One region of the Rhizobium sp. BK312 genome, then DNA from elsewhere that is predicted to be linked to it. Evidence: riboswitches for the same ligand, from Rfam matches in the RefSeq annotation. Region 1 holds a riboswitch; each other region holds the start of a gene.
What was found. Region 1 has a riboswitch for cobalamin ahead of FHT85_RS09510 (aromatic ring-hydroxylating oxygenase subunit alpha). Riboswitches for the same ligand answer to the same signal wherever they lie in the genome.

Region 1 (7,914 bases):
ACGCCGCTGCTGCTGACTGCCGTCACATATATGCGCTTGCCGCCCATGCCGAACCCTTTCATAAACGATCGAGATCTTTATAAATTGGTATATACCAATTTCAAGGCGACAGATTTGTGATGGAAGAGAAAAACCCAGAGGGCGAAGGCGTAAAAGCTACGGGAAGCTGGGCGACCATTGCCGCGGAGTTGCGAAATGCCATCGATGCGGGCAGACATGCGCCTGGCAGCCGCCTGCCGAGCGAGCGGGCCTTATCCGAACAATTCGGCGTTTCCAGGGTGACGATGCGGCGCGCGATTGCGCAGCTTGAAGGGGAGGGCTTGCTACGGATTGCGCGCGGAAGCGGCGCCTATGTCCGCGCCGACATGCCCGTTCGCTTCAAACTCGGCAATAAGGTGCGGTTCAGCAAGAGTTTGACCGCAACGGACGCAAACCTCACGCGCAAGATTTTCTCGGCGAAGGAGGTTCCGGCAGCCGCCGATATCGCCGCGAGGCTGAATTTGCAGCCGGGCGAGACGGTGCTGGAAATGTGTGTGGTCGCCTATGCCGATGCGCTTCCCGTCTCGGTCGTCATGCGCAGCTGCTCGGCTGAGCGTTTTCCCGGCCTGACGGAGAAGTTCGCCGCAACGAGCTCATTCACAGCGGCGTTGAAGGAGTATGGCGTGGCCGACTATTGGCGCCGCTCCACTGACATCACGGCGCGCATGCCGACGGAGACCGAAGCGCGCCTGCTACAGCAATCGCGGCTGACGCCGGTACTTGCCTATGCTGGCGAGGACATCGATGCCGATGACACGGTCATTTCCTGCCAGATCGGCTGCTTCGCTTCCGAGCGGGTCGTCGTCACGGTCTAAACCTCAGACCTTGAGGACCTTCCCCGGATTCATGATGCCTGCCGGGTCGAAGGCCGTCTTGATCCGGCGCATCAGGTCGATCTCGATCTCCGAGCGGATGGAGGCCAGTTCATCGCGCTTCAGCTGACCGATGCCATGCTCGGCGGAGATCGAGCCGCCATGCTGCAGCACAAGCCCATGCACGATCTTGTTGATCTCGCGCCAGCGTCCGATGAACTCGGCCTTGTCGGCGCCGACGGGCTGCGAGATGTTGTAGTGGATATTGCCGTCGCCCATGTGGCCGAAGGCGCAGACGCGGGCGCCAGGCATGGCGGCGACAACGGCTTTCTCGGCTTCGGCCATGAATTGGGGGATTTGCGCGACCGGCACGGAAACATCGTGCTTGATGGAGCCGCCTTCCGGCTTTTGCGCGTCGGACATGCTCTCGCGCATATGCCAGATGGCCTTCTGCTGCGTCTCTGAGCTGGCGATGGTGGCGTTCTGGATCAGCCCTGCCTCATAGCCTTGTTCGAGCAGCGCCGTCATCATCCGCTCGGCCGTCTCAGCCGAATCGGAGGTGGAGATGTCGATCAGCACATACCAGGGATGCACCGTCTCCAGCGGATCGCGCACGCCCGGAATATGCCGCGTGGTGAATTCGACGCCGATGCGCGGCATCAGCTCGAAACCGGTCAGCGCCGTGCCGCAGAGGCTGGAGGCATTCTTGAATAGCGTCAGCGCGTCATCGACCGATTGTAGGCCGGCAAAGGCGACCTGATGGCCAAGCGGCTGCGGAAAGAGTTTTAGCACCGCACCGGTAATGACCCCAAGCGTGCCTTCCGCGCCGATGAAGAGATCGCGCAGGTCATAGCCGGTATTGTCCTTCTTCAGGCGGCGCAATCCGTTCCAGATCTCGCCCGTGGGCAGCACGACTTCAAGGCCGAGGCAGAGCTGGCGCATATTGCCATAGGCGAGAACGGCCGTGCCGCCGGCATTGGTGGAAAGATTGCCGGCGATGCGGCAAGAGCCTTCCGAGCCGAGCGAGAGTGGAAACATGCGGCCATGCTCGGCTGCCGCCTTGTGGACATCAGCCAGAATGCAGCCGCCATCGACGATCATCGTATTGCCGACGGGATCGATATCACGGATGCGGTTCATGCGCTCCAGCGAGAGGATGATGTCGGAGCCGCCCTCGCGCGGTGTCTGTCCGCCGACAAGACCGGTATTGCCGGTCTGGGGTACGATGGCCGTGCCGGTTTCGCTGGCAAGCTTGAGGATGGCCGAAACTTCTTCCACCGAGCCAGGCTTCAGTAGCATGGGCGAGGCGCCGTGATAGAGCCCGCGGTTTTCCACCAGATGCGGCGCAATTTCCGCCGGGTCCCGCAAGGCATGTTTTTCGCCGACGATGGCGGCGAAGCGATCGAGGAGGTCGGAAGAGGAGGCGGAGCTGCTCATGGCGTTTCCTTTGCCTGATGGTGTCGGGCCGGTTTAGTCTCTGGGCGCGGCCGCGCGGCGCAGCCGGTCGTTGATAGCCTCGCCGAGGCCCTCGTCGGGAATATGCGAAAAGGCAATTGTCGTTGCACCGGTGGCATCGGCGCGCTTCATGAAGTCGAAAAGGTTTGCGGCAGCTTCCGAAAGATCGCCGCTGGCGCTCAGATCCAGCACGGCAACGGCGTTCTCACTGCCGGGAATGTTTGGCGTGCCGAAGCGAATCAGGGCCTCGCTTGCGGAAACCTCGGTGGCGTCGAGCCGCACCGCCGCTCCCGGCGCATAATGCGAAGCAAGCATGCCTGGCGCCTCGATGGCAGCGGAAGCCTTCTTCTTGCGCTTCAGTGCCTTGCCGGCCACCCGCTCGATCTCGCTTGCCGCCAGCCCGCCGGGCCGCAGCAGGCGCATCTCGCCATCCTCAACCTTGACGATGGTCGACTCCACGCCGACGACCGAAGCCCCGGCGTCGAGGATGAGCGTGATCCGCTCTCCGAGATCGTCGTCCACATGATCGGCGCTGGTGGCGCTGATCTTGCCCGAGGTATTGGCGCTCGGTGCTGCAAGCGGCCGATCAAAGGCGCGGATCAGCTCGCCGGCAAAGCCCTGGGGCACGCGGATGCCGACCGTGTCGAGGCCGGCGGTTGCCAGCGGATGAATGCCGCTATCGGGCTGGAGCGGCAGCACCAGCGTCAGCGGCCCGGGCCAGAAGGCTTCCGCGAGCTTGCGCGAGATGGGGTCGAAGATCGCATAGCGCTCGGCCATGGCGAGATCGCTCATATGGCAAATCAACGGATTGAAGCGCGGCCGGCCCTTCGTCTCGTAGATCCGGGTAATGGCGGCGGGATTAGTGGCATCGGCGGCAAGCCCGTAGACCGTCTCCGTCGGCAGCCCGATCGGCAGACCCTCGGCAAGGGTCGCCGTCGCCACTTCTATTGCCATTTGCGGATGTTCGAGAATGTCTATGTGTCGTGCCATGGCCTGCCTGCTTGCAGTTCAGGCCGTTTCTTATGCTCTTCGAGTTTTCGGATCAATCGTCAAAGCTGGCGAATGATGTCGCGGAGCTGCTCGTTGCGGGCGCCGAGGAGAAGAACATTGCGGATGGCGATCTGCGGATCGTGGGTGTGGAACAGCACGCCGTTGCCTCTGACGTCGCGATTGATCGTCAGCTTCTTGTCTTCCGTGTCCTTGTCCGGATGGATCGCGACGGCGAAATACATCCGCGAATATTTGAGGCTGATGTCTTCGAAGAAGTTCTCTTCCTGGCCGATCCGGGCGAAGAAGTTGGCGATATAGAAAGCCCAGTTCACGTCCTCATAATGCGCGAACTGCGTCCGCGCCGCGGTCACGTGGCAATAGCCGAGATGCGGCGTGTCCTTCAGCGTGTGATGAAAGATGAGCTTCGGGAAGCGGATGGACCTATGGAAATTGTTGAGCCGGTCGTGGGTCTTCTCGCCGGCGTCCCTGAGCTTCAGCGCCGTATGTTCGGCCACCTGTTCGTGGGTGAGGTATTCCCGCTCTTCCGCCAGCCAATGCGGCCTGTTGCGGTTGATACGGCCGGTGCGCAGGAATTCGGTGTACCCCGTCGTCGATACCGGCTGCGCCGGTTCGGGCTCGGCGGGCTTCCCAGCGTCGAAATATCTGAGTTTGGCCATGCCGGATCTCGCTATAAAACTCTTTGGCGATATGATGAACCACGGAGCTTGAGCCGAGCTTGATCGTGCCGGATTGAAGGCGCCCCGATAGCGGCTCCGTTGGCGCTTTCTGCCGCCCAATTGTTCCCCTGATTGCCGGCCATTCGCTGACCTGTCGCAATCAGGATAAAGCGTCATTGGCGGAATGGATATGCGATGCTTTGACCATCTCCGATGCAAGCGCCCAAGTAATTGAATTGCCTGTCAATATTCTCACGCTATGCAACCGTCCTATCGTCCGGTTTCACCTGTCGTCAAATTCGAAGCCGATGTCGCATTGCAGCGCAGCGGCAGACGCGGCCGAGAGCTATGATGATATCAATCTCAAGGTGCCGTCTGCTAGGGAGACGGAGAATTGGGAAGCCGGTCAAAATCCGGCGCTGCCCCCGCAACGGTGGTGGAGTGAGGCATGGCGGATAAAGCCACTGGGCCGATTGGTCTGGGAAGGTGCCATGGGGTCCTGGCAACAGGGCCGCTCCAGAGCCCGGAAACCAGCCTTGGGCACATATGGTTTACTGACCGCGGCGGGCGGTCGGGGGATTGCTTTCGGCCGTTCCCAACGGCCTTGCATGTCCTCTGCTCGTCTTCCGGTATTGCGCAAGGATAGGCAAATGGATATCGGCAGCAAAGTTCTGCGGCAACTGAAGAACCACCGGACGGGTTTCAGCCTGGAGCAACCCTTCTACACTGATCCGGAATACTTCAAGCTCGACATGGAGACGATCTACTATCGCGACTGGCTGTTCATCGGCCATGATTGCGAAGTGCCGCGTGCGGGCAATTACTTCACCGTCCAGATCGGTGATTATCCCGTCGTCATCGTCCGTGGCCGCGATCAGGTCATCCGCGCCTTCCACAATAGCTGCCGTCACCGCGGCTCGCGCGTCTGCACGACCGAGCGCGGATCGTCGGCAAAGCTCGTCTGCCCGTATCACCAATGGACCTACGAACTCGACGGCTCGCTACTCTTTGCCCGACAGATGGCCGAGGATTTCGACAAGAGCCAGTATTCGCTGAAGCCGGTTCACTGCGAAAGTGTCGGCGGCTACATCTTCATCTGCCTCGCGCAGAACGCTCCCGATTTCGCGCCGGTTCGCGCCACGGTCGAGCCCTACATGGCCCCGCATCGCATCAGCGAAGCCAAGGTCGCCTTCCAGAGCACGATCATCGAAAAGGGCAACTGGAAGCTCGTCTGGGAAAACAACCGCGAGTGCTATCACTGTGCGGCCAATCACCCCGAACTCTGCCGCACCTTCCCGGAAGCTCCGACGGTTACCGGCGTGCAGGGCGCGATGAGCGATCCCGTCATCACCGAGCACTGGGCGCGCTGCGAAGCCGCAGGCCTGCCGAGCGAATTCAAGATCTCTCCTGACGGACAGTTCCGCACCGCCCGCATGCCGCTGATCGAAGGCGCCGAAAGCTACACCATGTCCGGCCAGAATGCCGTCAGGCGGCCGCTCTCGCCCGACGTGACGATCAACGGCATCGGCACCATGCTGCTCTTCCACTATCCGACGACATGGAACCACATGCTCGGCGACCACGCGATTTCCTTCCGTGTCCTGCCGATCAGCGCCGAGGAAACCGCCGTCACCACGAAGTGGCTCGTTCACAAGGATGCGGTCGAAGGCGTCGACTACAATCTCGAGGAACTGACGCACGTCTGGACCGAAACCAACGATCAGGACCGCCGGATCGTCGAGGAAAATGCCTTCGGCATCCGCTCGCCTGCCTATGAGCCCGGTCCCTATTCGGAAATCCATGAAGGCGGCGTCATGCAGTTCGTCGAATGGTACACGACTTTCATGATCAACCGGCTGCAAGGCGACCAGGCCAAGCTGTCGGCGGTTGCCTGAGCATGAACATGGCCGTCTCCCTTCCGCATCGCCATCTCGACCAAATGCAGCCTTGGAGCGACAGGCAGCATCTGCTCGAATGTCTCTCAGTCACGCCCGAAGCGCCCGATGTGATGACCTTCACCTTCGGGTCCGATAAGGACAACTGGTTCCGCTATCTGCCGGGCCAGTTCGTGACGCTGGAGCTGCCGGCGGCTCCGGAGCCGGTCATGCGCACCTATACGCTGTCGTCCACGCCGTCGCGGCCCTTCTCGGTCGCCGTGACGGTGAAGGCGCAGAAAGATAGCATCGGCACGCGCTGGATGTTCGAGAACCTGAAGCCGGGTATGCGCATCAAGGCTTTCGGCCCGCTCGGCGATTTCAGCCACATCCGTCATCCGGGCGAGAAATATCTCTTCGTCTCGGCCGGCTCCGGCATCACGCCGATGATGTCGATGACGCGGTATATGTCGGACATAGCACCATTGTCTGACATTACTTTCGTCAATTGCTCGCGCAGCCCGACGGACATCATCTTCCGCTCCGAGCTCGAATATCTCGCCCGCTTCATGCCGAACCTCGATCTCGGCTTCATCGTCGAAGGCTGCGGCCGCACCGATCTCTGGTCGGGGCTGAAGGGCCGCATCGACAAGGCGAAGATCGGCCTGCTGGCGCCTGATTTCATGGATCGCACCATTTTCTGCTGCGGCCCGGAAGTCTTCATGGATGCCGTGCGCTCCATGCTGGAAGCGCATGGCTTCGACATGTCACGCTACCATCAGGAAAGCTTCCAGCCAGCGAATGCGGCGACACCGCTTGCGGAAGTCTCCGACGATGCTTCCGGCGAGGCGGCGACCACGATCCGCTTCACGATGGCGGGCAAGGATGTGGCCTGTGCGGCGGGCCAGACCGTGCTTCAGGCGGCGCGGGGCGCCGGCGTGCGCATCGGTGCAGCCTGCGAATCCGGCCTCTGCGGCACATGCCGGGTCATGAAGCTTTCGGGCGAAGTCGAGATGAGCCACAATGGCGGCATCCTCGATGATGAGATCGACGAGGGTTACATCCTCGCCTGCTGCTCGCGCCCGAAGACGGATGTGCAGATCGAGGCCTAGAGCCGGATGATTTTAGGTCTATTCGACCTAAAATCTGAATCCGCTCTAGCGCCAAAGAAGTAGAGCATGATGTCGTTCGAAAACCGCCCACACTTTTCGGCATCACGCTTTAGAAATCCTGGTAGTTTAGCTCGTTGATCTCGACCGGCTTGGTTTGCGGGGTCGAGGCCGTGACGACGGGGTCGATCTCGAGCATGAGGGAAACGAGCATCTGCCGCGGCCCGCTGCACATTTGTGCGAGCGCGATCGTCAAGTCCGGTGCGGGCAGCGGTTTCGCCGGCAGGAGATCGCCCTGCGGCCAGATCCTAGCGAGCTGAACCTTCGTCATCGGCACGACGTTGACGTCGATATCGGTAAGCGTGCCCGGGACCCGATAGGGGCAGCTTTTCGCCGAACAATTGTCCGACGAAGCAAACTGCCACATGGCATAGTTGTCCCAATTGCCGAGCGGGAAAGTGCCTTTGACATCAGGCTTGTAGCGCGCATACCACAAGGGCAGTCGCGACAGCAGCGGATAGGTGCCCCGGTGGTCGGCTATGTATCGCGCCGTGTTGTGATTGACGTAAAGGATGGGGTAGCGGCCGGTTCTGACCTTGATGTGGGCGACATAGATCTGCGCATCGTCGAGCGACATGAATTGCGTCGCATCCATGCCGTCGATGTCGAGCACCATCAGCTCATCGGGTTGCGGATCGGCATAATCGAGAAAATGATTGGCCTGGTCGATCGGATTGCCGGGCCGCCCCAGATGATAGGCGCCCCATAACAGGCCATTCGATTTTGCCAGCATGCGGCGCGTTTGAAACAGTTCGCGGCTGACGGCGTATTTGCGCCACATCGTCCTGCAATGGGCCACGGTATCGCCGCCATGGTCGCCGGTGCAACTGAAGCTTTCAGGAAGTCCGTCGGACGCCTTTGAGATGAAACCGGCAATCCGCTTGTCCTGCAGGAATGC
Region 2 (7,914 bases), on a different contig from region 1:
TGTCGATTTGGTGTTCGTCCGCGCTGGAGAGCGCTTGCCTGCCGATGCAGCGCTCGTGGTGCTGCCGGGTTCGAAGTCTACGATCGGTGATCTCCTTGATCTGCGCGAGCAGGGATGGGACCGCGATATAGCCGCGCATGTTCGCCGCGGCGGCCGCGTCATCGGCATTTGCGGCGGCTATCAGATGCTCGGCCACATGGTCCATGATCCACTTGGCATCGAAGGATCGGTGACCGAGACGCCCGGATTGGGCCTATTGGATATCGAGACGGAGATGGCGCCGGAAAAGACCCTGCGCAACAGCACTGCCGTCTCCAAAGAGTATGATGTGCCGTTATCGGGCTATGAAATCCATCTCGGCGTGACGCGGGGCCGGGACTGCGAGCGGCCATCGGCCATGATCGACGGGCGGCCTGATGGAGCCGTATCGCCGGATGGTCGCATCATGGGCACATATCTGCATGGCCTTTTCAGCAGTGACAGCTATAGGGCAAAGCTGCTGGCAAGCTTCGGCCTCTCCGGCGAGCGCATGAACTATCGCGCCAACGTCGACGCGGCTCTGGACGAAGTTGCGGCAGAGCTGGAAAGCGTACTCGATCCCGCCTGGCTCGACGGTCTGGTCGCCTAGAGTTCCCCGGAGACTTCCCGGCGGCGGCGGTCGAGTTCTTCGCTGTAGCGACGCAGCGTATAGCTCTCCGTCAGCAGGCCGATGACCTTGCGTTCGATGAGGTCGTTGACGACGACGAGCGCTTCGCTCTTCGTCTGCTCGAACATGGCTGCTGCCTGCTTGGCGTTCATTTGCGGCTGCAAAAATTCATTGCGCAGCTGGATGAAATCGGAAAGACCGTGTTCCTCGTCATCCTTTTCGACGGGGCTCGCATAGACGTCGGGTACGAGAACCAATCCGGAATATTTTTCGTTCTTGTCGATCAGGATGACCCGCTGCGCCGAGCCGATCGGGAAATTCCTGCGAAATTCCTCGATGCTCATGTCGATGCTGGCCGTATGCACATCGGGGCGCATCATGCGGGCGACGGTCAGGTTGCGGATCCAGCCGACATCGTGAGCGCTGCGGATGCTCTCGCCGCGCAAATGGAAGCGCCATGTGGCGAAGGAGTAGCCGAAGGTCGTGCGCACCACCAGCGAGGAGGTGATGACCGCCGCTAGAACCAGGGCGGTGATCGGAAAATCTCCGGTGATTTCGAGCGCCAGGAAGGTCATGGTAAGCGGCCCGCCAATGATCGCGACGGCAAGCGAGCTCATGCCGACGACTGCGTAGACGGCCGGCGTCAGTGTGGCGTGATCGAAATAGGGTGCGCAATAGGCGAAGATCTTGCCGAGCAGCGCGCCCATGAACAGCGACGCAAAGAAGAGACCGCCTCTGAAGCCGGAGCCGATCGAGACCGCTGATGCCAGGGACTTCAGGATGAAGACGCCGACAAGTGCGCTCAGCGTCACATCGGTCGAAAGATTGAGATGCAGGGCGCCATGGCCGGCAGATAGAACCTGCGGCGAGATCAACGCCAGTGTTCCCACCACCAAGCCGCCAAGTGCAGGGCGGAAAGGCGGCGCGATCGAGCTTTTGCGCGCCAGTTCCTCGACCCATGCGACGCCCTGCATGATCAGGATGCCGATACCGGCGCAGAAGGCACCGAGCAGAATGGCCGGAAGATAATCCGCCGGAACGATCGCCCCGAAATGATCGATATCGATGGCGAAGTCGTCGCCGGCAAGCAGTCTTGCGATCATGGTCGAGATCAGCGCCGAAACGACGACAGGTGTCAGGGTCACGATCGAATAGCTGCCGATGATCAGCTCGAAGGCGTAGAAGGCGCCGGTGAGCGGCGCATTGAATGCTGCGGCGATGGCGCCGGCCGCGCCGCAGCCGACGAGCATGCGCAGATCCGCGCGGCGCATCTGCATCTTGTAGCCGAATTTGGAGGCAATGCCGGCGGCAATCTGTGTGTAACCTGCTTCAAGCCCGACAGACGCGCCGAATCCATTCGAGATCAGGTTCTGCACGGCAACGATGATACTGTCGGTGAGCGACATGCGACCGCCGTGCAGCGCATTGGCTTCGATCGGGTCGACCATCGGCTTTTTGCGCGTGCGGGACAATATGTAGAGCAGGATGCCGAGAATGATGCCGCCTGCGATCGGTGCGATGAACACTACCGATTTGTCCCGAATTGCCATCGCCGCCGAACTCAAGCGTTCGTAGTCGGTTATGCCATAGATGACGCTGTGAAGTTTGCGCGAGATATAGCTCATCGCCGTCACCGCACAGCCGGATACAATGCCTACCAGCGCCCCGGCGAAGACAAGTCCCAATTCGCCACGGCGCAGCAATGCCCTGAAGCGACCGAGATCGAATAGGGCCGAGAAGACGCCGAGGCGTCGCGGTTGGAATTTCTGCAGCATGGGAAACGGACGATACGTTTTACTCGAATGTGAGAGCTTACCCTCTATAAACTCCTAACATCAAAGAAATACGGCAAAAAAGCCGCTGGTTTCATGGGAATTTTCAGCCGATTTCGCAATCGGGACGGCGCAGGTCGCATCCATGCCCTTGATTGACTTGACGTAAGTGAAAGCCTAATCATTGCCGGCATAACGAATGGTTCCCGAGCGGCGATCTGCCGCATGGGATGAAAAGGGAATGTGGAGGGACGGACCCAATCCGGGCGTTCTCATCACAGCCGACCCCGCGACTGTAGAGCGGTCAGGGTCTTTCGTTCGGTTTGAAACCTATTCCATCGATGGTTCGCATGGGGCGAACGGGGCGGGACAGGCTCAAGTCGAAAAAGCCACTGGCGTGGCATCATGATCAACCGGGGCTGGACGCCTCCAATTCTACGAATCGTCCGCCTTTTCATGATGGACTGCCGGGAAGGCGAGAAAGATCCGCTTGTGCACGATTGGGGGCGACCGGTTTCGGTCCGCCCCCGTCGCGGCGCCTTATCCGCGAGCCAGGAGACCTGCCATGCGTGCCAGGCACAAAGCCTATTATGGAACGTCAGTTCCGCTGCCAGCACGGAGGTTGTCATGGCGCAAGACGAGTTTTCGGCGTGTCGGCGCCCGTTTTCCGGTTCCAGCGATGTGCTGCCGACCCTCGCTTCCGCGTGGGAGCGGGCATAGCGTATGTCGTCTTCGACTTCCCGAGCAGTCTTCGTCCTTGGGGGCGCGCGTTCCGGCAAATCCAGGTTTGCCGAATCCCTGGTTTCGGACACGGGTCTTGAACGTCACTATGTGGCGACAGGGCAGGCATGGGACGACGAGATGCGCGAGCGCATCGCGAAGCATCGTGCCGACCGCGGCGACCTTTGGCAAACGCATGAGGAGCCGATCGATCTTGTCGGGCAGCTTGCCGCCATTGACGCCGAGGGGCGGGCAGTGCTTGTCGACTGCCTGACGCTATGGGTCACCAATCTGATGATGGCCGAGCGTGACATGGCGGCGGAGTTTGCCGCCCTGACCGCATTTCTGCCGACTGCGCGATCAAGGCTTGTTCTCGTCTCCAACGAAGTGGGCTTGGGAATCGTGCCAGAAAATCGCATGGCGCGCGAATTTCGCGATCATGCCGGCCGTCTGCACCAAATGGTCGCAGCGGCAAGTGCCGAAGTCTATTTTATCGCAGCGGGCCTGCCGCTGAAAATGAAGGGTTGATGCATATGAACCAGGAAAAGATTCCCGCCACCGTCATCACCGGCTTCCTCGGAGCCGGCAAGACGACGATGATCCGCAACCTCCTGCAGAATGCCGGCGGTAAGAAGATCGCGCTGATCATCAACGAATTCGGCGATCTCGGCGTCGACGGCGACGTGCTGAAGGGCTGCGGCGCGGAGAACTGCACTGAGGATGATATCATCGAGCTGACCAACGGCTGCATCTGCTGCACCGTGGCCGACGACTTTATTCCAACCATGACGAAGCTTCTGGAGCGAGATGCGCGCCCCGACCACATCGTCATCGAAACGTCAGGCCTTGCTCTGCCGCAGCCGCTGGTCGCTGCCTTCAACTGGCCCGACATCCGCACCCACGTCACCGTCGACGGCGTCATCACCGTCGTCGATAGCGCCGCCGTCGCCGCCGGCCGTTTCGCCGACGACCACGACGCCGTCGAGGCTGCCCGCGTCGAGGATGATTCGCTCGACCACGAAAGCCCCATCGAGGAGCTTTTTGAGGACCAACTGACCTGCGCAGATCTGATCGTGCTCAACAAGACCGACCTGATCGATATCGACGGTCTCGGCCGTGTCCGCGCCGAAGTTGCCTCACGCACCAGCCGCAAGCCGACGATCATCGAAGCGAAGAACGGCGATGTGCCGGCCGCCATCCTGCTTGGCCTCGGAATCGGCACGGAAGACGATATCGTCAACCGCAAATCCCATCACGAGCTGGAGCATGAGGACGGCACGCCGCACGACCACGACGAATTCGACAGCTTCGTCGTCGAACTTGGCCCGATCGCCGATCCGGCAGCCTTCGTCGATGCGCTGAAGGGCGTGATTGCCGAGCATGACGTGCTGCGTCTCAAGGGCTTCGTCGATGTTCCCGGCAAACCCATGCGCCTGCAGGTGCAGGCCGTCGGCAGCCGCGTCGACACCTATTTCGATCGCGCCTGGACACCGGGCGAAGCCCGCGCGACCCGGCTCGTGGTGATCGGTCTGCACGAGATGGACGAGACGATCGTGCGCAAGGCGATTGAGGCGCTGGCCTAAGGGAAATCCATGCATCTCCTCCTGGCACAGAAGGGAACGATCAGCGACGGCGAAGAGGCGATCGACCTTGGGCAGTCGCCCGGCGATATCCTCTTTCTGTCGGCTGCCGATACCGAGCTTGCGGCGATTGCCGCGGCGCATGGTGAGGGCGACCGTTCCCTTCGGCTTGCAAGCCTGATGAGCCTCAAGCATCCGATGTCCGTCGATACCTATGTCGACAGGACAGCGCGGCATGCGAAGCTCATCATCGTGCGGGCGCTGGGAGGGGCGAGTTACTTCCATTATGCTCTGGAAGCGCTGCATGCCTGCGCGGCGCGCCAGGGCGCCTTGATTGCGGTGTTGCCGGGGGATTCGAAGCCGGATCCCGGGCTGACGCCATTCTCCAACGTTGCGCTCGATGATCTCAACGCGCTCTGGTCCTATCTGATCGAGGGTGGGGAGGCGAATTCCCGGGCGTTTCTCGCTTACGCCGAGGCGATGCTTTCGGGCACGGAAAAACCGATACCCGCCGTGCCCTTGATGAAGGCCGGCATTTGGTGGCCGGGCAGGGGCGTGATCGGCGTCGAGGAGTGGAGGGGGCTCGAAATCGAATGGAGAGCTTGGCCCTCACCCCAGCCCTCTCCCCGTATTGACGGGGAGAGGGGGCATATCGAGGCCACGGCTCCCCCTTCGCCCCGCTTGCGGGGAGAAGGTGCCCGGAGGGCGGATGAGGGGCAAGACTCTCCTTTGAAGCAGTCGTCGGACGCCGACATCGCTTTCGAACAGGTGGTGACCCCTGCAGGATTCGACCCCCCGACGGTTGCCGTTTCTTTCTACCGCGCGCTGGTTCAGAGCGGTGAAACCAGACCCGTCGAGGCCATGATAGAGGCCCTCATTGCCGAGGGCATGCGGCCGTTGCCGGTCTTTGCCTATAGCCTGAAGGACGCCGTGTCCGTCGGCATTCTCGAAAGCGTCTTTACCGAGCTGAAACCGGGCGTGGTCATCAACGCCACCGGCTTTGCCGTTTCGGCGCCGGGCGCGGATCGTCAGGCGACGGTACTGGAAACGGGCGACGCCGTGGTTCTGCAGGCCATCTTCTCGGCTTCATCGAAGGAGGCGTGGGAGGCATCCTCGCAGGGGCTTTCGGCGCGCGATCTCGGCATGAATGTCGCATTGCCCGAAGTGGATGGGCGCGTTCTCGCCCGAGCCGTGTCCTTCAAGGCGGCCGCCCGCTATGACGAGAGGGTCGAGGCCAATATCGTCGCCAGCGAACCGCTCGAGGATCGCATGCGCTATACGGCGCGGCTCGCGGCCAATTGGGCGCGGTTGCGCAACACGCCGCCCGGTGATCGCCGTGTTGCGCTTGTTATGGCGAACTATCCCAATCGCGATGGACGGCTCGGCAATGGAGTCGGGCTCGACACACCCGCCGGCACGATCGAGGTGCTGAAGGCGATGCAGATGGCGGGCTATAATGTTGCCGATCTGCCTGCCGACGGCGATGCGCTGATGCGGCACTTAGCGGAAGGCCCGACAAATTCGGGGCGTGATGGCCGCGTGGTTCGCGAGAGGCTTTCCTTTAGCGACTACAAGGATTTCTTCTCGTCGCTTCCCAAACAGATTCAGGATGAAATTACGGTGCGTTGGGGAAAGCCTGAGGCCGATCCTTACGCGCTCGATAACGGTTTTGCCTTGCCGTTCGCCCGCTTTGGAGACGTGCTTGTGGGCATCCAGCCGGCGCGCGGCTACAACATCGATCCGAAGGAGAGTTACCACTCTCCCGATCTCGTGCCGCCACACGGCTATCTCGCCTTCTATGCCTTCCTACGTCGCTCCTTCGATGCCCATGCCGTCATCCACATGGGCAAGCACGGCAATCTCGAATGGCTGCCGGGCAAGGCGCTGGCACTGTCGGAAAGCTGCTATCCGGAAGCGATCCTCGGACCGCTGCCGAACCTCTATCCTTTCATCGTCAACGATCCCGGCGAGGGCACACAGGCCAAGCGCCGCACGAGCGCAGTCATCATCGACCATCTGACGCCGCCGCTGACACGCGCCGAAAGCTACGGTCCGCTGAAGGATCTCGAGGCGCTGGTCGACGAATATTACGAGGCTTCGGGCGGCGACCCGCGTCGCATCCGACTGCTGCGCAAGCAGATCCTCGATCTCGTCGCCGATATCGGACTGGATCACGATGCCGGCATCGCCAAAAGCGAGGGCGAAGACGAGGCCTTGCGCAAGCTTGATGCCTACCTCTGCGACCTCAAGGAGATGCAGATCCGCGATGGTCTGCACATCTTCGGCGTTTCGCCTTCCGGGCGGCTGTTAACGGATCTGACGGTGGCGCTCGCGAGAGTGCCGCGCGGACTGGGCGAGGGGGGCGATCAGAGCTTGCAGCGGGCGATTGCAAGAGATGCTTTTGTGATCGGGGATGTGCTTGAAAGCATCCCCGCGCAGAAATCATTCGACCCGCTTGACTGCGACATGGCCGCTGATTGGACCGGCCCGCGCCCATCAATTCTCCAAGATATGTCCGATACCCCCTGGCGCACCCAGGGCGACACCGTCGAGCGTATCGAACTGCTGGCCGCAAAACTCGTGAATGGCGACATAGCCTGCCCCGAGAACTGGCCAAACACCAGCATGGTCCTGGACGAGATCGCTTCAAAGCTCCAGCCTTCCATCCTCGCTTGCGGCGATGCTGAAATCGCAGCCTTGCTCAAGGGCCTGGACGGCCGCTTCGTTCCGCCCGGCCCCTCCGGTGCGCCCACCCGTGGCCGGCCGGATGTTTTGCCCACGGGGCGGAATTTCTATTCGGTCGACAGCCGTGCCGTGCCGACGCCGGCGGCCTACGAGCTCGGCAGCAAATCGGCTGAACTGCTCATCCGCCGTTACGTTCAGGACCATGGCGAATGGCCTGTTTCCTTCGGCCTGACGGCCTGGGGCACATCGAACATGCGCACGGGTGGCGACGATATCGCGCAGGCGCTGGCGCTGATCGGCGTCAAGCCCGTCTGGGACATGACCTCGCGCCGCGTCACCGGCTACGAGATCATTCCGCCGGCCATGCTCCGGCGGCCACGTGTCGATGTCACGTTACGCATCTCCGGCTTCTTCCGTGATGCGTTTCCCGAACAGATCGCCTTATTCGACAAGGCAATCCGTGCCGTCGGCATGCTCGATGAAGATGCGGCTGACAATCCCATTGCGGCAC
Region 3 (7,914 bases), on a different contig from region 1:
GCCTATGGCTGCTCGCGAGTGCCCGGTGCAGCCTCACGCTGGTCCGCATCGTCAAGGTCGTTCTTTACGACGAAGGCGTCGCCATGCTGGCGGACAGCTTCTTTTTCCGCTTCGATATTGGGCATGTCGTCAGGAGCGCGCTCTTTGACGTGTTCCGACGCCGCATCGATCTCACCTTTGGTCTGGTCGGCGGGAACCGATCCGGCGCGATTGCGGGTGGCGTCATGCTCGGTCTTCGCGTTGCCATTGTCGCGTCGCATGTCTGTCATTTCGCTCATCCTGTTCGTCTGGTCCGCGAAGTCTCGCGTCATTTTTGAAAATGGCGCGGCAGAGAGCCTTCCGTGGTGCGGGGGCGACCGGCCATGTCGGTCAAACCGCGCGGCGCGCTCATTGTTCCGTACTCGCAAGGCAAACACCGATTTCCTTTGTCGATGGAAGCCAGAGGGTTGGGCGGAATGGAACCTTGAACCCGAATTTGCGTCTTCCTAAGTGAGTGGCAGCCGAGGCTTTATGAGCTCGGTCACAATCACGTCTGTTAGGAGTGACCAAAATGGAAGGAAGAACAAAAAGCATCGAGGAACTCAGCGTCGAAGAGCGCGAGGAAATTCTCATCGATGTTGCGAAGACATTGGAAGGCAATGCACGCGAGGCCCTCGTCGAAGGCAACAAGCAATTCGCCATCCTGTCCACCAACATGGCGGAAGCAATCCGCGTCAATGCAGACGAGCTTGCCCGCGACGATCCGGAAAATGCCGAACGGCTTTTGCAACAGGCTGTCGCAATGATCTCGCAGTTCAATGCTACTCATCCTTACCGATTGGTCAGCACGGCTGTTCACTAAGGGGCTCCACGCCTCACTTCTCGTTTCGACAACAGGAACTCCCGGAGGATTTCGATGTCAGAACTTATTGTGCTTGGTTTCGATGATGCCGACAAAGCGGACGCTGTCCTGAACCGCCTCGTTCAGCTCGAAAAAGAATATCTGATCGATCTGGAGGATGCCGTCATCGCCGTTCGTGATGAATCCGGCAAGGTTCGTCTCAAGCAGAGTGTCAATCTGACGGCGGCAGGCGCCGCAAGCGGTGGTCTTTCGGGCGCTCTCTGGGGTTCGCTCGTTGGTCTGCTTTTCCTCAATCCTCTTGCTGGGCTCGTCGTCGGCGGCGCAATCGGTGCCGGCTCCGGCGCTCTTGCCGGATCGATGGCCGATTACGGTATCGACGACGATCTCATGAAGCGTCTGGCCGAAACCATTCCGGCGAAGAGTTCCGCGCTTTTCCTCCTGATCCGCAAGGTTCAGCCGGAAAAGGTGCTTGCCGAATTCAAGGGCGAACATGCGCGATTGCTACGCACCTCGCTATCGCCCGAGCAGGAGGCGCGGCTGCGCCAGGTGCTTGTCGACGAGACCTCACCGGCGCCTGAAGCTTCCGCCACCGTCTGAACGTAAATCCGATCTCTACTCCTATCGGCGGCGGCGGCTGTGCTTTCGTCCGGGAAGCACGGGGCTCAGGGATTGAACGGCGCGCTCGCCATTGCCTGCGCGCCTTCCCTAATCGCGCAAATACTGCCATTGTAGGTCATGCGGTCATTCACTAGCGGCAGCAGGGAGAGGGCAAGCCCCGGACGGCCATTGTCAGCACACGTTTCCAGGCGAAAACTTGCGCGATGACCGATCCTGTAATTCGTCAAAGCCAGCTGCCGTCAAAACCCAAAACATCGCTGATTCAGACCAAACGCGCGGCGCTGCAGGCGCTAAGGGTCATGATCGCGTGCACGATCACCTACGCCATTTCACAGCATCTCCATCTCCAGCAGGGCTATTGGGCCGTCTTCACGGTACTGATCGTCATGCAGGCGTCGGTGGGCGCGACCGCTGGAGCGGCTTTCGACCGGCTGGTTGCGACAGTCGCAGGCGCCGTGCTCGGAGGTGTTGCGGTATTCGTCACGCCGCAGGAGCCGCTTGCGATTGGCATTGCCCTGATCTGCGTCGTCGGCGTTTCAAGTTTCGCGGCGGTGCGCGTGCCTCGTCTGCGCAATGCCGGACTGACGGCCGCGATCGTCATGCTGACACATTCCGCCGCCGTTCCCGTCGAGATTTTCGTGATCGATCGCATTGCCGAAATTACCCTGGGCGGTGTCGTCGGCGTGCTCGCCAGCCTGTTCATCCTGCCGACGCGCTCGCGGACTATGGTTTTGGATCGCTTCGGGTCGGCACTCGATGTCATGGCGCAGATCTTGCGAAGGCTTGCAGTCGGGGTCGAAAAGGGCGAGCCTGTATCGGCCACCGAGGCAAATATCGCCCTGCGTCAGTCCTTGATGGCGACGGAAGCGCTTTTGACCGACGCGCAGCGCGAGCGCGCTTTCTGGCTGACACGACAGGGAATTTCGGAGGCCATTCCCCGTTCGCTCTGGCGCATCCGCAACGACATGACCTATCTCAGCCACATCGTGGAAACACCTTTCCCGCCGGCGATTGTCGAAGCGATCGGGCCGCAGGCAGGCGGAATGCTGGAGGCACAGGCCCGCTTTGCGGAGACATGCGGCCGGGCGTTGCGTGCCGGTGGTGAAATCGATCCGGATGTGCTTTCGGCAGGCGACGCGGCTTTCGACGCCGCGTTTAGCACTCTTCAGACTTCGGAGGCTGCCCAGTCGATGGGATTTAGCGAAACGGGCCGGTTGTTCGGTCTCGATTTCACATTGCGACGCATGCGCCAGAATTTTCTCGATCTCGCCGACCGCATCCGCGAAAGCAACGTCAATTGAAAGGCTCCAGCCTGTTTTTGGCCAGTCCCAAGTCTCTGCGTTGGGTGCGATGGTCGACATCCATCAACATGGAAATCCGATTGAGGCTGTCGAAGCAGTTGACGCAATTTTAACCGAGGATACTATATATAGTGTTCGAGGTTCTTCTGATTCGCAAGGATTGGAGGCTAAGATGGGAATCCGGTCGGCGAGCATGATGATTGCCAAGCCGGAGCTGCCCCCGCAACTGTGAGCGGCGAGCATTCGTTTGATGACGTCACTGAGGCCTTGTGTCTTGGGAAGGCAGGACGAATGTTATGACCCGCGAGCCAGGAGACCTGCCTTGAGCAATAACGTCCACGGGCGGGGTGTCCGACTGGCGAGCGATGGTTCATGCGGCAGGATCGCCGTCATCGCTTCCTTGAAGACCCCGCATGAATAACTTCGGGGTGAATCCATGTTCTTGAGTATTCATAGTCGCCCGCGCGAATGACGGCCGCTGAAATGCGTCCGGCCGCCGGCTAGGCTTGCCTCCACTTTTCACCCGCCGAGCGGGCATCATCCGATGCTCGAGCGATTTTCTGTGCCCATCCATACGAGGATACCTCATGAGCATTACCGTCTACAGCAAACCCGCCTGCGTCCAGTGCACGGCAACCACCCGCGCGCTTGATCGCCAAGGCATCGACTACACCATCGTCGACGTATCGACCGATGCCGCCGCCTATGAGCTGGTGCAAGGTCTCGGCTATCGTCAGGTTCCGGTTGTTGTCGCCGGGGAACTGCATTGGGCCGGCTTCCGTCCCGACATGATCAGCACCCTCGCTTAAGGATCCGGGCGGTGGGCGAGATCGTCTATTTCTCCAGCCGATCGGAAAATACCCATCGCTTCGTTGTCAAGCTCGCATTGCCGGCTGCTCGTATCCCGCTTGTCGCGGGCGACGAGTTTCGTGCGACCTCGCCCTACGTTCTGATCGTCCCGACCTATTGCGGCGAAGGCGGAAAGGGGGCCGTGCCCAAGCAGGTGATCCGCTTCCTCAACGATGCGGGCAACCGTTCGAACATCCGCGGAGTCATCGCCGCGGGCAACAGCAACTTCGGCGCGACCTATGGGATCGCCGGCGACATCATCTCTGCCAGATGCCAGGTGCCGTATCTCTATCGGTTCGAACTTCTGGGCACGGATGAGGATGTCGCCAATGTCAGACACGGATTGGAACGATTTTGGACACGCTAAGCTCTTCTTTGTCGCGGGATTCGGGCGAAAAAACGCAGAGCACTTTTTCTGCTCCCACGAATGATCGGCCAGCCAAGGCCGCGGAAATGGCCTTGGATTATCACGCACTGAACGCCATGCTGAACCTCTATGACGAGCACGGAAAAATCCAGCTCGACAAGGATCGCATGGCGGCCAAGCAGTACTTTCTCCAGCACGTCAATCAGAACACGGTCTTCTTCCATAACCTGAGGGAAAAGCTCGATTACCTGGTGACGGAAGGCTACTACGAACAGGAGGTGCTGGATCAATATTCCTTCAATTTCGTGCGCGATCTCTTCGATCACGCCTATGCGAAGAAGTTCCGTTTCCCGACTTTCCTCGGCGCCTTCAAATACTACACCAGCTACACGCTGAAGACCTTCGATGGAAAACGTTATCTCGAGCGTTATGAAGACCGCATCTGCATGGTCGCGCTGACGCTGGCGCAGGGCAGCGAGCAACTTGCCCGCGATCTGGTCGACGAGATCATCTCCGGCCGGTTCCAGCCGGCAACGCCGACCTTCCTCAATGCCGGCAAGAAGCAGCGCGGAGAGCTGGTTTCGTGTTTCCTGCTGCGTGTCGAAGACAACATGGAATCGATTGGCCGCGCCATTAACTCGGCTCTGCAGCTTTCGAAACGCGGCGGAGGCGTGGCGCTATCGCTCACCAACATCCGTGAGGCCGGTGCGCCGATCAAGCACATCGAGAACCAGTCGTCCGGCATCATTCCCGTCATGAAGCTGCTGGAAGATTCCTTCTCCTATGCCAACCAGCTTGGGGCGCGGCAGGGGGCGGGCGCCGTCTATCTGAACGCCCATCACCCGGACATCATGCGCTTCCTCGATACTAAGCGCGAAAATGCCGACGAGAAGATCCGCATCAAGACGCTGTCGCTCGGCGTAGTCATTCCCGACATCACCTTCGAGCTCGCAAAGAACAACGAGGATATGTACCTCTTCTCGCCCTATGATGTGGAGCGTGTCTATGGCGTGCCGTTTACCGAGATTTCGGTGACGGAGAAGTATCGCGAGATGGTGGGCGACAGCCGCATCCGCAAGAAGAAGATCAAGGCGCGCGAATTCTTCCAGGTGATCGCCGAAATCCAGTTCGAGAGCGGCTATCCCTACATCATGTTCGAAGACACGGTGAACCGCGCCAATCCGGTTGCCGGCCGCATCACCATGAGCAATCTCTGCTCGGAAATCCTGCAAGTCAGCGAAGCTAGTGAATACAACGACGATCTGTCCTACAAGCATATGGGCAAGGATATCTCCTGCAATCTCGGCTCGCTCAACATCGCAGCCGCGATGGACAGCCCGGATTTCGGCAAGACGATCGAAATGTCGATCCGCGCGCTGACGGCTGTCTCCGACATGAGCCATATCTCCTCCGTACCCTCGATCGAAAAGGGCAATGACGAGAGCCATGCCATCGGTCTCGGCCAGATGAACCTGCACGGTTATCTCGCCCGCGAGCGCATTTTCTACGGTTCGGAAGAGGGCGTCGATTTCACCAATATCTATTTCTATACGGTGACCTACCACGCCATTCGCGGCTCGAACCTGCTTGCGGTCGAGCGAGGCCAGAGCTTCAAGGGCTTCGAGAATTCGAAATACGCCTCCGGCGAATATTTCGACAAATATACGAACCAGGAATGGAAGCCTGCGACCGAACGTGTCGCGGAAATCTTCGAAAAGGCCGGCATTGCCGTTCCGACCCAGGAAGATTGGCTGGAACTCAAGAAAGCCGTGATGGAAGGCGGGCTCTATAACCAGAACCTGCAGGCCGTGCCGCCGACGGGCTCGATCTCCTATATCAACCACTCGACCTCTTCGATCCACCCGATCGTCTCCAAGATCGAGATCCGCAAGGAAGGCAAGATCGGCCGCGTCTACTACCCGGCTGCCTTCATGACGAACGACAATCTCGATTACTACCAGGACGCCTACGAAATCGGTCCGGAAAAGATTATCGACACCTATGCGGCCGCGACCCAGCATGTCGACCAGGGCCTGTCGCTGACGCTTTTCTTCCGCGACACCGCGACCACGCGCGATATCAACAAGGCGCAGATCTATGCCTGGAAGAAGGGCATCAAGACCATCTACTACATCCGGCTTCGCCAGATGGCGCTCGAAGGCACGCAGGTTCAGGGCTGCGTTTCCTGCACGCTCTGAACCTTTGAGGGACGATGACAATGAACATGCAATTCAAGCCGGCAAGCCGCGTTCGCGCCATTAACTGGAACCGCATTGAAGACGACAAGGATCTCGAAGTCTGGAACCGCCTGACCGGTAATTTCTGGCTGCCGGAAAAGGTGCCGCTGTCGAATGATATCCAGTCCTGGGCCACGCTGAAGCCGGAGGAGCAGCAGCTCACCATCCGCGTCTTCACCGGCCTCACGCTGCTCGACACGATCCAGAATGGTGTCGGCGCCGTAAAGCTGATGGCTGATGCCGTAACCCCGCATGAAGAAGCGGTGCTGTCGAATATCTCCTTCATGGAAGCCGTGCACGCACGCTCCTATTCGTCGATCTTTTCGACGCTTTGCCTGACGCCCGACGTCGATGACGCCTATCGCTGGTCGGAGGAGAACGAATTCCTACAGAAGAAGTCTACGCTGATCATCGAGCAATATGCCTCCGGCGATCCCTTGAAGAAGAAAGTCGCGAGCGTCTTCCTTGAGAGCTTCCTGTTCTATTCCGGCTTCTATCTGCCGATGTTCTGGTCGAGCCGCGCCAAGCTCACCAACACAGCCGATATGATCCGCCTCATCATCCGCGACGAAGCCGTGCATGGCTATTACATCGGCTACAAATTCCAGCATGGGATTGAGCGGCTTTCGGACGGGCAACGCCAGGAGATCAAGGACTTTGCCTTCGATCTTCTGCTGGAGCTTTATGACAACGAGGCCAAATATACCGAAGCGCTCTATGACGGCGTCGGGCTAACAGAAGACGTCAAGAAATTCCTGCATTACAACGCCAACAAGGCGCTGATGAACCTCGGCTATGAGGCGCTCTTCCCCGCCGAAGCCTGCAAGGTCAATCCAGCCATCCTCTCGGCGTTGTCGCCGAATGCGGATGAGAACCATGACTTCTTCTCGGGATCGGGTTCGTCCTATGTCATCGGCAAGGCAGTCGCGACCGAGGATGAGGATTGGAATTTCTGAGGATGGAGCTTGGCGCAGCTCAGGCAGCTCGAGCCAGTACTTTCGAAACCGCCTCACGACGAAGCGGCGCTTGCGTTCGTATGAAACGGCAAATGACCGGCCCTAGCGGATAGGGTCGGTCATGAGCCTACGGGCTTTCGGCCAGAGCAGGGATTATTTGTTGAGCGCATCCTTCAGCGCCTTTGCAGGCGTGAAGGTCAGCTTCTTCGATGCCGCAACCTTGATGGTTGCGCCCGTTCCGGGGTTGCGTGCTTCGCGCTCCGGCGTATCCTTGACCTTGAACTTACCAAAACCCGGAATAGAGGTTTCGGCGCCGGAGGTCGCGGCTCCGGTGATGGCGGCAAAGATGGCTTCGACGATTGCCTTGCCCTGTGTCTTGGTCAGCTTGTGATCTGCGGCAATCTTGTCTGCAATTTCATTGGTAGTGGTCATGAGGCTTCCCCCGCATTGATAACGGCGGAATCATTTCCATTGGAGATGCCAGTTGTCACGAGGAGTTCTGACATGAAAGGGCGAGAAAGCCTGCATTTCCACAGGTTCCGACGCATTGACGCCATTTTGGAGCCTTTCCGCGGGTGATTTTCCAGGCGAAGACCTGATCATGCGGCCGATAGAGAGCGCCAACGGGTATCCGCAGAAGCCCGCGAATCTCCGGAAATGGACGAACCTTGGGGCAACGGCGCATCTTTTCACCATATGGACACCCGCTACGGCGGCGCGATCGGGGTGGCCTTTCGCTGGTTGG
Region 4 (7,914 bases), on a different contig from region 1:
AGGCTGCAACCGCGCCGAGGAAAGCGCCGCCGGAAAGGCCGAGAATGCCATAGCCAAGACCGAGGATCATGATGCAGACCGCCCCGGTGGAGGCGCCGGCGGAAATCCCGAGCACAAAGGGTTCGGCGAGCGGATTGCGCAGCAACGCCTGCAAGACCACCCCGCTCAAGGCAAGCGACGCACCGGTGCTTGCAGCAACGAGCGCGCGGCTCAGGCGATAGTCCCAGACGATCCCCTGATGGATCCGGCTGAGTTCGAAGCTCGTTCCGAACAACCGGTTCGAAACGGCCTTTACTGTGGTCGACAGCGGGATCGAAATCTCGCCGATCGATACGGCGAGGCTGATCATGAAGGTCAGAAGAATGACGGCAGCCATGGCGAGCGCCAAGAGCGCCCACCATGTCCTGCGTTTTGCGGCGAGACCCATATCTTACAGCGCCAGGCCGAAGGACTTGATGCCCTTGGCCAATACTTCAATGCCGTCGATGGTGCGGATGGTCGGGTTCATCGACTGCGCATCCATCATGACAAAATGCTTGTTCTTAACGGCGTCGAGCTGGCTGGTGACTGGATCTTTTTCGAGGAAATCGACTTTGACCTTCGGATCGTCGGCCGCATAGCGGCGGCGGTCCATGGTGGCTATGACGATCACGGCCGGGTTGGCCTGCGAAATGGTTTCCCACCCGACCATCGGCCATTCTTCTTCCGTCGTCACCACGTTTCTGGCGCCGAGCGTCTTCAGGATATAGGCCGGCGCGCTGTTCTTGCCGGCGATATAGGCATCGCCATTGACCTCCTTGCTGGAGAACCAGAACACGATCGGAAGATCCTTGGCCTTGGCAGCGGCAATCGAAGCGACTGCATCCGCCTCGCGCTTTTTCAGATCCGCGATCAGGGCATCGCCACGATCCCTAACGTCGAAGATCTGCGAGAGCTCGACGATTTCCTGATAGACCAGATCCATCGTGAAAAGCTCCTTGCGCACACCATCGCCGCCATCGGTATTGACCTTGGCGACACAATCGGTCGGAGCAACATAGGTGTTGATCCCGAGTTCCGAAAATTGCTGGCGTGTGCCGACGGAACCCTGCGCGCCGACATGCCATTCGAATTCGGCAGCGACGAGATCCGGGGCCTTGCCAACGACGGATTCGAAGCTCGGATCGTTATCGGCAAGCCGCGGGATCTTGCTGTTGACCTCGGCATATTGCGGCAGAACCGGGCCGACCCAGACCGCCGTTCCGGCAATCTTGTCGGCAAGGCCGAGCGAAAAGAGGATTTCAGTCATGCCCTGGCCGATCGAAACGATCTTGGCCGGAGCCTTTTCAAAAGTGACCTTCTGACCGCAATTATCGATGGTGAGAGGATATTGGGTGGCGGCAAAACCGGAGCCGGCAAAACCGGTCAGCCCAAGTGCAAATGCAATGGTCGTCAAAAAATGGCGCATGAAAGGTCTCGATAGGATTAAGGAAACGGGGCGGCGTCAGCGCGATCGCGCTGAGAAAGACGGCCGCCGGCTGCGGAGATCCCAATCAAGGCCGATAGGTGTCGGATAATGTCGAAGGCGCAGGTCAATCATTCTCTGTCCTTTCCGAGCATCCCCGCCCGGCTGATTGGATCGTGATCGACGGCAGGTCTCCTGGCTTGCGGATATCTGACGATCATCGGCCTTCCCGCAAGCATGCTTGCAGTGGCGTGGCTCAAAGCCTCAGGAAGGAACCAGCAGGCTGGTCATTCCCGGATGATCGGCAATCCGCTTACAGTTGCGGGGGCAGCCACGGTCTAGGTCCCGCTTGGGTCATCCTCACCGTGTTCCCTATTAATCCCCGCGGAGTCTTCCTTGGGGAACCGTCACGTCCAGTTATTCCGGACTGCCCCGTTCCGTCAAGGACGCTTGGATAGAAATGAGACAGAGCACGCCATGCCCATGAGAAGGAAAGGCGGCGAGCCTATACGGCCTCCGCCAGTTCCACGCGATTTCTCCCGCCCGCCTTCGCGCGATAAAGCGCCTTGTCGGCGGCCTCAAGCACATGTTTGAAATCCGTCGTCGGTTCGAGGGAGCAGGCGATGCCGATGCTGACCGTGACATGGACGGCCTCCTGCTCGAACATCAGGGTTGTGTCCTCGATGTCCTTGCGAATTTTCTCCGCGACGGCAGCCGCAGCCCGCGTATCGGTGTTGGGCAGCAGCACGACGATCTCCTCACCGCCATAACGAGCGGCAATGTCGGTCTTGCGCACGGTTTGCCTGATGACGTCGGCCAATCGCGCCAGAACGGTGTCACCGAAGGAATGGCCCCAGCTGTCGTTGATCTTCTTGAAGTGATCGATATCGAGCATGATGATCGAGAAGGGGATACGCCGCATGCCCGCTTCCTTGCTGCATCGATCGCCTTCGCGCTGCAGCACCCGGCGGTTGGGAAGCCTTGTCAGCGGATCGAGGCTCGCTTCATTCTCCAGCGCGCGCTGGATGCCAATGCGATATTGCTCCCGCTGCAAGAGATCCGACAACAGCATGACACCGAGGATATTGACGATCGTTACCGGAAGTGTTGCCGAGATAAGAAGGGCGCGCGCAACCGCCCACGGAAAAAGGAAAACAACCACAATGGATGAACAGGTCGCCAGACCGAACAGAGCCGATCGCCGCCATCCCGTGCCGGTCCATTGCCGCGGCAGCAGAGTGAGTACATAGCCGGCGATTGCAACGATCACGATGCCGGCCACGCCGACCACCGCGCCCATGCCGCCCACCATGTACCGAAACAGCGCCATCATCGCCGCAGCGACAATGGTTCCCAAAAGGCCGCCATAGATTGGCGTAAGGACAAGGAGGATCGACCGGCCATCCTGGATCACACCTGGCATCCATTGGATGGGATCGCCCATGGACAGGATGCCGACCAGCCCGAACAACAGCCCGACGGCCACGGATTTCAAAGCGCCGCGCTCGACGATACGGATGACCCAGGAATAGGCATAGACAATAATCGCCACCTGGCCGAGGACACGTATTAGCGAGATCAGATGTGTTTCGACTTCCATGGCGATTCCCAGTCTTCGCAACGCGCCGCGATAGATGAGCTGCGGCGGCATGGTCGAAGTCCTTACGAGATACCATGCGATCTCTAAAAATAGTTTATATGCTTCTCATCGATCGGCACTGCGGCGGCATCGCGGCACGAATTGACGCATTGCGCTTGTGATAGGCCTGCCCTATGACTGAAACCTTATCCGCGAATGCGGTGGTGGGGACAAGCATGCGGAAGACGATTTCGCGAACATTTCAGTGGAGCGCGCGCATTCTTTGCGCCGTTGCGCTGTTGCTCGTCGGCTTCGCCCATCAACCGATCGTCGCAACCGCGGACGAAATATCCCCGATCGAGCTTGCCCAGTACCGGCTTCCGGATGGCTCCCTGCCCGTCCTTTGCATCACCTACAAGGATGCCGACGGCAAGGTGCATGGGAAAGCCTACGCACCCGGATGCGAGGCATGCCGGATTGCGTCCGCCGCGATGCTGCCGGGGCCTCCTACCGACATTTGTGGGCGCCTTGCCTCTCCGCGTGGAGAGACGGTCGTCGCACGATCGGAGGCGTTCCACCGCCAGCTTTATCCGCCGAATACAGGCCCGAGAGCACCACCCCTCCCCGACATCGTTGGCTGAACCGGCATTGCGGCTTTCGTCGCGATGCCCGCCGTCAACGCTGCCGCTTGCGCGACCATCACGTCGCGACATCTGAGGATTGGTGTTCACAGCTGCATCTTGCCGAACGAAGCAGGCCGATTGGTCGGCTGCTCAGGGAAAGCAGGCCGCGCCAAACGGCGAACCGTCTCGCCGCCCCCTCCTCAGATCGCCCCTTGCGGCAGCCCGCCGATCTTCGGAGGATTTCATGTCTACCTTTACCGCTGCAGAGCCTGCGGCCGCAGCAACCCACAATATCTCGCTCTATCGCGCGATCTGGCGCTGGCATTTTTTCGCCGGCCTGCTCGTCATCCCTTTCATGCTCAATCTGGCGATCACCGGTTCGTTGTATCTATTCAAGGACCAGATTGCCGATACCTTCTACTCGCATCGCTATCTCGTCACCGAGGCCGGCACCATGCTGCGGCCGCAGCAGATCGCCGACGCGGCGCTTTCGGCCTTTCCGGGCGCGCGCGCAACCTCCTATCACGAAGCGTCGGCGCCGAACCGCTCGGCCTGGATAACGCTGTCCAAGGATGGCCAATCGACCATCGTCTACGTCAATCCTTACGATGGCAGCATTCTAGGATCAGTGGGGTCGAAACAGGAGTTCGGCTGGGTCGTCAAGCGCATCCATAGCCTAGAATATTTCGGCAAATGGACCAATCGCCTCATCGAGATCGTCGCGGGCTTTGCTCTCGTCCTCGTGGTGACGGGCATCTATCTGTGGTGGCCGCGCCAGCAGACGGGCGGCGTGCTCAGCGTTCGCGGCACCCCATCACGCCGCGTCTTCTGGCGCGACCTGCATGCCGTGACGGGAGCGCTTGCCGGCATCCTGATCTTCTTTCTCGCCTTCAGCGGCATGCCGTGGTCCGGCTACTGGGGCGCCAACGTCAATGCCTGGCTGACCGCTCACAATTTCGGAACACCGGCGGCAGTCTGGGACGACGTTCCGAAATCGACAAAGGTCACACAGGATATCGTCAGCCGCGCCGGCTGGGTCGTCGAAAACGCGCCCGTTCCGCTCTCCGATATCGCGGCGCAATCGGCCGAGCCGATCGGTCTCGATAAGGCCGTCGACGTCATGCATGGGCTGGGCATGGTCGCCGGCTCGGATCTTGCGATCCCATCAGATGGGACCGGCGTCTATACGGCAAGCCATTATTTCGGCGACCTTGGCAAAGAACGCACCGTCCATATCGACCAATATTCCGGCAAGCCGCTCGTCGATATTTCCTACGATCAGTATCCGGCACTCGGCAAGGCGATCGAATGGGGCATCAATGTCCATCAGGGGCAGGAGTGGGGCCTTTTCAACCAGCTTCTGATGCTGGCCGCGTGTCTCGCCATCATCCTTTGCTGCGTGACGGCAGCGACCATGTGGTGGAAGCGCCGGCCATCGGGCCGTCTTGGCGTACCGCCGATGCCGCCGCAGAAGTCCGTCTATGTCGGCCTCTGGTTCATTGCCATCGTCTTCGGCATGGCTTTCCCGCTGACCGGCGCCGCCATCGTCGCGATGCTTCTCCTCGACCAGCTCCTGGTTCGCTTCGTGCCGCCTCTCCGGCGCTTCTTCTCCTGACGCGGTGAGGCGGAGCCAGAGGCTTCGTCCGCCTGCTCTTCTCCGGATCAAGGATTCGATCATGCAGAAACCCATCTTTGCCCTCGCTGCTTTCGGGCTGGCATTCCTGTCTTCCTCTCTCGCTTCCGCCGACGATGTCAAAATCGGCAACCTCACCATTTCCGCACCCTATGTTCGCGCCATGGTGCCGGGAGCTCCCGTCGGTGGCGGTTATATGACCATCACGAATACGGGAGGCACCGACGACCGGCTGGTGGCTGCGAGCTCACCGCGCGCCGCAACGGTCCAGATTCACGAGATGAAGATGGACAATGACGTGATGATCATGCGTGAGCTTGCCGGCGGCCTAGCAATACCGGCCGGCAAGACCATCGAGCTCAAACCCGGCGGCTACCACCTCATGTTCATGAAGGTCGCCACGCCCTTCCTTCAGGGCCAGACGGTGAGGACATCGCTCAAATTCGAAAAAGCCGGTACGGCCGAAATCGATTTCCCCGTCGGATCGATCGCGGCAAACAAGGAGGCATCCCATGTCAAATAGACGACGCTTTGCGGCAACGGCCGTCGCCCTGACGCTTATCGTCGGCGCTGGTGCCATCGGCTACGCAACCTTCCTCATGACGCCCAAGGTCCGGGCGGCCGGCAGCTTCGGTGCAGCCTTCACGCTGACGGACGATCGCGGTGAACCCATCACCGAAAAGGCCCTGTCGGGTCATCCCTCGCTTGTCTATTTCGGCTATACGCATTGCCCCGACGTCTGCCCGACGACGCTCTACGATATGGCGGGCTGGTTCAAGACGCTCGGACCTCAAGCCGACGGGTTGAAGGCCTATTTCTTCACCGTCGATCCGGAGCGCGATACGCCGGAGATCATGCATAGCTACACCGGCAATTTCACCGACCGGATTATCGGCATCACGGGCGATCCCGGTGAAATGCAGAAGGCGATCAAAGGCTGGCGCATCTATGCCAAAAAGGTGCCCAGCCCGGACGGCGGATACACCATGGACCACACGGCGTCCGTACTGCTCGTCGATGCCGACGGCAATCTCAGGGGTACGATCGCCTACCAGGAAAATACCGATGTCGCCCTGCAGAAGATCCGAAATCTGCTGCAGCAGGATTAATTCCGAGGTGCGTAATCGGCTCCGGGAATGGGAATTCCGTCGGCCCTTGCGGCAACGGATATCGGTGATCGACCGATCGCCATCACACGATCCGCGGGCTTTCCCCGGATCACCAACATGATAAGGAAATCAAATGCCCCCTATCAAGAAACTGCTTCTCGCTGCAACTGCAATCAGTATCGCCCTTGCCGGCCAGGCTATGGCCCATGCCCATCTGAAATCCGCCGTTCCGGCGGCCGACGGCTTGGTCAAGAGCGCCCCGTCGGAGCTCGACCTGACCTTCTCGGAAGGTCTCAATGTGAAATTCAGCGGCATTAAGATAACTGGGCCTGACAAGGCTACCATCAAGACCGGTGAGGCCATGCTGATGAATAGCGGCACCACGCTCATGGTGCCGGTAGCCGACAAGCTTGCGCCCGGGAAGTACATGGTCGAATGGCACGTGCTCTCTACGGATGGCCACAAGACCAACGGGAGCTACAGTTTCACCATAGCGCCTTGAGCGGCCCGGAAACTGCCGGCAACCATCGGTGCGCAAGCTAACTTATTTGCGATAAGCGGACGGATTGATGCCGTGGCGCTGCAGGCGTGCATAGAGACTGCGGCGCGGCAGTCTGAGCGCCTGCGCGACTTCGGCAATATCCCCTTCGAAGCGTTCCAGCGTGGCCCGTAGAATGTTTGCCTCGAAGTGATCCATCTGCTCGGAGAGGCCAAGCTCCAGCGCAGGCTGACTGCGAACGGAGGAGAGGCCTAGCGCCGCTTGGGTCGCATAGTTACGCAGCTCCCGGACATTGCCCGGCCAATCGTGCGTCAGAAACCGTGCCTCCATCGCGGCATCGATGGGCGGGCGCGGCACGCCGTGCAGGCGGGCGGCCTCGTCGAGGAAGGCGCTGAACAACAGGCCGATATCGGCCCGGCGCTCCCGCAGCGGCGGAATGCGGATTCTTACGGTTTCCAGCCGATAGAGCAGATCGGCGCGAAAAAGGCCATCGGCGACTGCAGCATGCAGATCGCTTTTGGTGGCAGCGACAATGCGGAGATCGACAGGGGTCGGCTCGCCGCTTGCCGAAGGCAGCTCGCGTTCCTCGGCAACACGCAGAAGCCGTCCCTGCAGCATGGGCGACATGCTGTCGATCTCGTCGAGAAACAGCGTGCCGCGATCTGCCTCGGCAATGCGTCCGCGCCGAACGCGGTTTCCGAACAGAGCCTCGTCGGCGATCGCGTCCGGCAAGGCGGCACAATCGACCGCGACGAAACTGCGGGCACGCCGCCTGCTCCAGCGGTGAATGAGCCGGGCCACGAGCTCCTTGCCGGTCCCCGTTTCGCCCTCGATCAGAACATCCACATCGGCGTTTGCGACCTGGCGGATCGTTTCGCGCAACCGTGCCATGACCGTCGTCTGGCCGAGAAGCGGCGATGCATCCTCCGCCTCGGCAGCCGCCTGCCGCAAACGCCGGTTTTCCAGCACCAGGCGGCGCGTTTCCAGCGCCCGGCGCACCGATGCGATCAGATGATCGGTAGCAAAG

Region 2: another riboswitch for cobalamin. It lies ahead of cobU (bifunctional adenosylcobinamide kinase/adenosylcobinamide-phosphate guanylyltransferase); the one in region 1 lies ahead of FHT85_RS09510 (aromatic ring-hydroxylating oxygenase subunit alpha).
Region 3: another riboswitch for cobalamin. It lies ahead of nrdH (glutaredoxin-like protein NrdH); the one in region 1 lies ahead of FHT85_RS09510 (aromatic ring-hydroxylating oxygenase subunit alpha).
Region 4: another riboswitch for cobalamin. It lies ahead of FHT85_RS13705 (ABC transporter substrate-binding protein); the one in region 1 lies ahead of FHT85_RS09510 (aromatic ring-hydroxylating oxygenase subunit alpha).

The regions. Positions count from the first base shown of each region.
Region 1 covers NZ_JACHZP010000003.1:190,697-198,610, forward strand. Annotated here, with positions in the region: gene FHT85_RS09485 (MOSC domain-containing protein) at 1-47, opposite strand, end outside; gene phnF (phosphonate metabolism transcriptional regulator PhnF) at 120-854, shown strand; gene FHT85_RS09495 (FAD-binding oxidoreductase) at 858-2,288, opposite strand; gene FHT85_RS09500 (L-threonylcarbamoyladenylate synthase) at 2,322-3,296, opposite strand; gene FHT85_RS09505 (DUF6656 family protein) at 3,356-3,973, opposite strand; cobalamin riboswitch at 4,323-4,527, shown strand; gene FHT85_RS09510 (aromatic ring-hydroxylating oxygenase subunit alpha) at 4,624-5,868, shown strand; gene FHT85_RS09515 (hybrid-cluster NAD(P)-dependent oxidoreductase) at 5,871-6,959, shown strand; gene FHT85_RS09520 (GH25 family lysozyme) at 7,069-7,914, opposite strand, start outside.
Region 2 covers NZ_JACHZP010000001.1:301,394-309,307, reverse strand. Annotated here, with positions in the region: gene FHT85_RS01500 (cobyric acid synthase) at 1-628, shown strand, start outside; gene FHT85_RS01495 (chloride channel protein) at 625-2,421, opposite strand; cobalamin riboswitch at 2,602-3,001, shown strand; gene cobU (bifunctional adenosylcobinamide kinase/adenosylcobinamide-phosphate guanylyltransferase) at 3,142-3,666, shown strand; gene cobW (cobalamin biosynthesis protein CobW) at 3,672-4,721, shown strand; gene cobN (cobaltochelatase subunit CobN) at 4,731-7,914, shown strand, end outside.
Region 3 covers NZ_JACHZP010000007.1:278,525-286,438, reverse strand. Annotated here, with positions in the region: gene FHT85_RS21180 (hypothetical protein) at 3-269, opposite strand; gene FHT85_RS21175 (hypothetical protein) at 551-841, shown strand; gene FHT85_RS21170 (DUF1269 domain-containing protein) at 896-1,438, shown strand; gene FHT85_RS21165 (FUSC family protein) at 1,663-2,760, shown strand; cobalamin riboswitch at 2,882-3,100, shown strand; gene nrdH (glutaredoxin-like protein NrdH) at 3,348-3,569, shown strand; gene nrdI (class Ib ribonucleoside-diphosphate reductase assembly flavoprotein NrdI) at 3,581-3,976, shown strand; gene nrdE (class 1b ribonucleoside-diphosphate reductase subunit alpha) at 4,063-6,174, shown strand; gene nrdF (class 1b ribonucleoside-diphosphate reductase subunit beta) at 6,195-7,169, shown strand; gene FHT85_RS21140 (HU family DNA-binding protein) at 7,323-7,601, opposite strand.
Region 4 covers NZ_JACHZP010000004.1:306,820-314,733, reverse strand. Annotated here, with positions in the region: gene FHT85_RS13710 (FecCD family ABC transporter permease) at 1-427, opposite strand, end outside; gene FHT85_RS13705 (ABC transporter substrate-binding protein) at 431-1,447, opposite strand; cobalamin riboswitch at 1,612-1,868, opposite strand; gene FHT85_RS13700 (GGDEF domain-containing protein) at 1,950-3,095, opposite strand; gene FHT85_RS13695 (hypothetical protein) at 3,260-3,664, shown strand; gene FHT85_RS13690 (PepSY-associated TM helix domain-containing protein) at 3,891-5,261, shown strand; gene FHT85_RS13685 (copper chaperone PCu(A)C) at 5,323-5,802, shown strand; gene FHT85_RS13680 (SCO family protein) at 5,792-6,388, shown strand; gene copC (copper homeostasis periplasmic binding protein CopC) at 6,522-6,890, shown strand; gene FHT85_RS13670 (sigma-54-dependent transcriptional regulator) at 6,933-7,914, opposite strand, start outside.